One region of the Corynebacterium sphenisci DSM 44792 genome, then DNA from elsewhere that is predicted to be linked to it. Evidence: predicted binding sites of a transcription regulator. Region 1 holds the regulator's gene; the other holds the start of a gene.
What was found. The regulator LexA, encoded in region 1, represses DNA repair genes until DNA is damaged. The targets are predictions, from matches to a motif close to CGAACANNTGTTCG.
Positions count from the first base shown of each region.

Region 2: the regulator LexA is predicted to act here: its motif matches at 851-864, upstream of CSPHI_RS02220 (error-prone DNA polymerase).

Region 1 covers NZ_CP009248.1:1,209,237-1,211,622, reverse strand. The annotation lists gene nrdR (transcriptional regulator NrdR) at 1-339, opposite strand, end outside; gene CSPHI_RS05570 (hypothetical protein) at 349-771, opposite strand; gene lexA (transcriptional repressor LexA) at 1,045-1,719, shown strand; gene CSPHI_RS05560 (phosphoenolpyruvate--protein phosphotransferase) at 1,790-2,386, opposite strand, start outside.
Region 2 covers NZ_CP009248.1:479,418-481,803, forward strand. The annotation lists gene CSPHI_RS02215 (MetQ/NlpA family ABC transporter substrate-binding protein) at 1-739, opposite strand, end outside; gene CSPHI_RS02220 (error-prone DNA polymerase) at 899-2,386, shown strand, end outside.

The DNA of each region.
Region 1 (2,386 bases):
CAGCGGCTCCAGGATGGCCAGGCCCACCTGGTTGGAGTCGACCTGGGAGGTGCCCTGGGAGCGCAGCGTCTCCTCCACCTGCTGGGCGAGCTTCTTCAGCTTCGCCTCGGGCACGTCCCGGCCCTGGCAGGCCCGGCGCACGCCCCGGATCACCTTGTCCCGGCTGAACTCCTCGGGCTGGCCGTCGCGTTTGACGACCATCAGCATGGAGCGCTCCAGGGTGGTGAAGCGTTTGCCGCAGGCGACGCACTCCCGGCGGCGGCGCATGGTCGAGCCCTCCTCGGTCAGGCGGGAGTCGACGACCTTGGTTTGCTCATGGTGGCAAAAGGGGCAGTGCATTGCCCCAGCTTAACCGGCGGCCGCCTCCGCGCCGATGGCGACCGGGTGGGCCGGGGGCGCCGCGGGCGCCGGCTCCGGATCGGTCCAGGACAGCCCCAGCGCCCCGCCGAGGAAGGCCCCGGCGAGGACCACCGCGGCGACGGTGGCCCGGGTGCGCGGGATTTCGCGCACCGGCCCGGCCACCGCCCCCGGGGCCTCGGCGCGCACCCCGGCGGCGCCCAGCCCCGCGGAGCGCCGGCGGCGCACCGGGGCCGGGGCCGGCAGTCCGGGCCGGGGCGCGGCGGCGCCGCGCGGGGGCCGGCGCACCGCGCCGCGCCGCGGGGCGGCGGTCCGGCGGGGGGCCTGCTCCACCCAGGCGGGCAGGGTGGGGATGGACTGGCCGGCGGGGATCCGGCCGCGCCCTCCGGGGCGGTGGATGGTGCTGGCGGTCATCGTGGTCTCCTTCATGGCGCCGACTGTGCCCGGCGACCGGACGCTGCGGCCCGGTCACGCGGACAGGTGTTCGAGTCCGTCTCTGTGTTCGATTTATAGCACGGCTGTTCGGTCCGTGTCCAGACATGCGTTCGAAGGATCGAACAGGCGTGCACTGGGGCGGGGGATCCTGTACTGTCGTATTCGAACGCACAGGCGTACCACCCGAGGGCGCCGCCGGGGGAACCGGCTCCGGAGCGTGGACGAACGACGCCAACCGTGGAGGAACCGACGATGACCGAGCAGACCAGGCCCGATCCGAAGACGCTCACCGAACGCCAGCGGCGCATCCTGGACATGATCCGGGAGGCGGTGCTGGAGCGGGGCTACCCCCCGAGCATCCGCGAGATCGGCGACGCGGTCGGCCTGAACTCCACCTCCTCGGTGGCCTACCAGCTCAAGGAGCTCGAGCGGAAGGGCTTCCTGCGCCGCGATCCGAAGAAGCCGCGCGCGGTGGACGTGCGCGATCTGGGCCACCGCTCCCCCGCCCCCGCCGGCGGCCCGGACATCCCGCAGGTGCCGGAGGGCGCCACCGCCCCCACCTACGTGCCGGTGGTCGGCGACATCGCCGCCGGGGCGCCGATCCTCGCCGAACAGCACATCGACGACTACATGGCGCTGCCGGAGAACCTGGTCGGCCAGGGCGAGCTGTTCATGCTGCGCATCGTCGGCGAGTCCATGCGGGACGCCGGCATCTTCGACGGCGACTGGGTGGTGGTGCGCTCCCAGAACGTGGCGGAGAAGGGCGAGTTCGTCGCCGCCATGATCGACGGGGAGGCCACCTGCAAGGAGTGGTCGGAGGACGCCTCCGGCAAGTGGCTGCTGCCGCACAACGACGATTTCGAGCCGATCCCCGCCGAGCGGGCGCGGATCCTGGGCAAGGTCGTCACCGTGCTGCGCAAGCTCTAGCGCGCGGCCGAAGGGCCCGGCCCCGGGGAGCTCCCCGGGGCCGGGCCCTTCGGCGTGCGCCGGGCGCGGCTCAGTCCGCGGCGGCCTCGGCGAGCAGCTCGCGCACCGCGGTGCGCGCGGCCTCGGCGTCGGGGGCGTCCAGGGCCAGCCGGGCGGCGGCCCGGCACTGCTCCCGGGTGACCACGCCGAGCTGGGCGCCCACTCCGGGCAGCGCGGTGGCCGCGGCGGACAGCGAGGCCACCCCCATGCCCACCAGCACGCAGGCCAGCGCCGGATCCGCGGCGGCCTCCCCGCACACCCCCACCGGCACGTCCATGTCCGCCCCGGAGCGGCAGGTCATGTCGATGAGCCGGAGCACCGCCGGCTGCCAGGGGTCGGTGAGGTAGGCCAGGGCCGGGGAGAGCCGGTCGGCGGCCATCGCGTACTGGGTGAGGTCGTTGGTGCCGATGGAGACGAAGTCGAGCACCTTCATCAGGTCGTGGCTCATCAGCGCCGCGGCCGGGATCTCGATCATCGCCCCGGCGGTGAGCCCGCGGTCCCGGCACAGCCCGGCGAACCAGGTGGCCTCCTCGAGGGTGGCCACCATCGGCGCCATCACCCAGATGGGGGCCTCCGGGGCGCGTTCGGCGATCTCCCGGGCCCGGGCGATGGCGTCGAGCTGGCGCTC
Region 2 (2,386 bases), 730 kb from region 1:
TGGCCAGGTCCTCGTTGCCGGCGTTCTCCGGGGTGGTCACGAAGACGTTGATGTACGGCTCCGCGGCCGGATCGGAGGGGTCGTCCTGGTGGATGGCGCTGTTCGGGTCGATCCCGGCGCGCTCCAGGAAGGTGTTGTTGATCACCGCCGGCTTGCCCTCCCCGTAGGCCAGGGTGGTCTGCGCGGCGTCGACCGGGGTGACCCGCACCCGGGAGGCGTCCTCGTCGATGTCCAGGGGGGTGGGGTTGGCGTGCTCGCCGTCGAGGGCGAGCAGCCCGGCGGAGGCGAGCATGTTGATCGCCCGGCCCCGGTTGGTGGAGTCGTTGGGGATCGCCACCTCGGTGCCCTCCGGGATGTCGGCGACGTCGTCGCCGCCCTTCCAGAACAGCGCCAGCGGCACGATCTCGGTGGCGCCGATCGGCACCAGGTCGTCGTCGGCGCCGACGTTGTACTCCGCCAGGTACTTGATGTGCTGGAAGAGGTTGACGTCGAGCTGCCCCTCGGACAGGGCGGTGTTCACCGGCGGGTACTCGGCGAATTCGACGATGTCGAGCTCGATGCCGGCGTCGGCGGCCTTGGCCTCGAACACCGACCACGCCTCCTTCTCCCGGTCGGTGGTGCCGATCCGGATCGGGTCGCCCTCGCCGAGGGCCTCCCGGCCGTCGGCCCCGCAGCCGACGAGGCCGGCGGCGGTGATGGCCAGGGCCGCGCCCACGGCGCCGATGCGTCGCAGATTCATGGTGGTTCGTCCTTCAGGTCGGTGCGCCCGGCGCCGTTAGTAGACCGAGCTGTCTCTTTCGGGTTCCCACAGTAGCAGCGCGGCCCGGCCACGCGAAACCGCGACGTTAATCGAACATGCGTTTGCCCGGCGGTCCGGGGCGGCGGTAGCCTGCCGGGCATGAGCGACGACACCCCCCGCGCCCTGCCCTGGTCGCGGATCGAGCGGATCCTCTCCGGCGCCCCCGCCGGGCGGATCGAGCCCGGCTGGGGCGTCAACGGGATGCGCGCGCCCGCGCCCGCGCCCGCGCCGGCCCCGGCCCCGCCCCCGGCCGGGGCGGGGCGGGGGCTGCCGGTGGAGCTGCACTGCCGCAGCTCCCGGTCCTTCCTGATCGGCGCCTCGGAGCCGGAGCTGCTGGTCGCCGAGGCGGTCCGGCTGGGCCTGACCACCCTGGGCATCGCCGACCGGGACGGCCTCTACGGGGTGCCCCGCTTCGCCGAGGCCGCCGCCGAGGCGGGCCTGGCCACCGTGATCGGCGCCGAACTGGGCCTGCCGCATGCCCCGCTGACCGTGCTCGCCCGCGGCCCGGAGGGCTACCGGCGGCTCAGCCGGGCGCTCACCGCGGCGCATCTGGCGGATCGGGACAAGGACGTGGTGGCCTATCCGCCGCCGGCGGAGCTGGCCGCCGCCGCCGGCGGGCACTGGCAGGTGCTCGCCGACGCCGCCTGGCTGCCCCGCCTCGGGGAGCTGGTCGACGCCTTCGGCGCCGAGCACGTCGCCTGCGAGCACCGGCTCACGCTGACCCCCGAGGCCGCGGACGCCGACGCCGCCCTCGCCGCCGCCGCGGACCGGCTGGGGCTGCGCCGGGTGCTCTGCTCCGCGGCCACCGCCGCCGGCCCCGGCCAGGCGCGGGTGGCCGGGGCGAAGGCGGCGCTGCGCGCCCGGGAGAGCCTCGACGAGCACATCGCCCGGCTGCCGCCGGCCGGGGGGAGCTGGCTGCGCTCCCCGGCGGAGCTGGCCGCGGCCGCCGCGCGGCTGCCCGGGGTGGCCGCGGCCACCGCCGAGGTCGCCGCGGAATGCGCCTTCACCCTCGATCTCATCGCCCCCCGGCTGCCGGCCTGGGCGGATCCGGACGGCCGGGACGAGGCGGAGGTGCTGCGCGAGCTGACCCTGGCCGGGGCGGCCCGCCGCTACCGGGGCGACCCGGCGGCGCTGGCCCAGATCGACCGGGAGCTGGCGGTGATCGCCGACCTGGGCTTCCCCGGGTACTTCCTGATCGTGCATGACATCGTCGCCTTCTGCCGCCGGGAGGGCATCCTCGCCCAGGGCCGCGGCTCCGCGGCGAATTCCGCGGTCTGCTTCGCCCTGGGCATCACCAACGTCGACCCGGTCGCCGCCGGGCTGCTCTTCGAGCGCTTCCTCTCCCCGGAGCGCGACGGGCCCCCGGACATCGACCTGGACATCGAGTCCGGGCGCCGCGAGGAGGTCATCCAGTACGTCTACCGCCGCTACGGCCGGGACAACGCCGCCCAGGTGGCCAACGTGATCACCTACCGCCGGCGCGGCGCGCTGCGCGACGCCGCCCGCGCCCTGGGGCATCCGCCGGGCCTGGTGGACGCCTGGGTGCACGGCCGCGCGGAACCGCCCGCGGCGGTCGCCGAGCTCGCC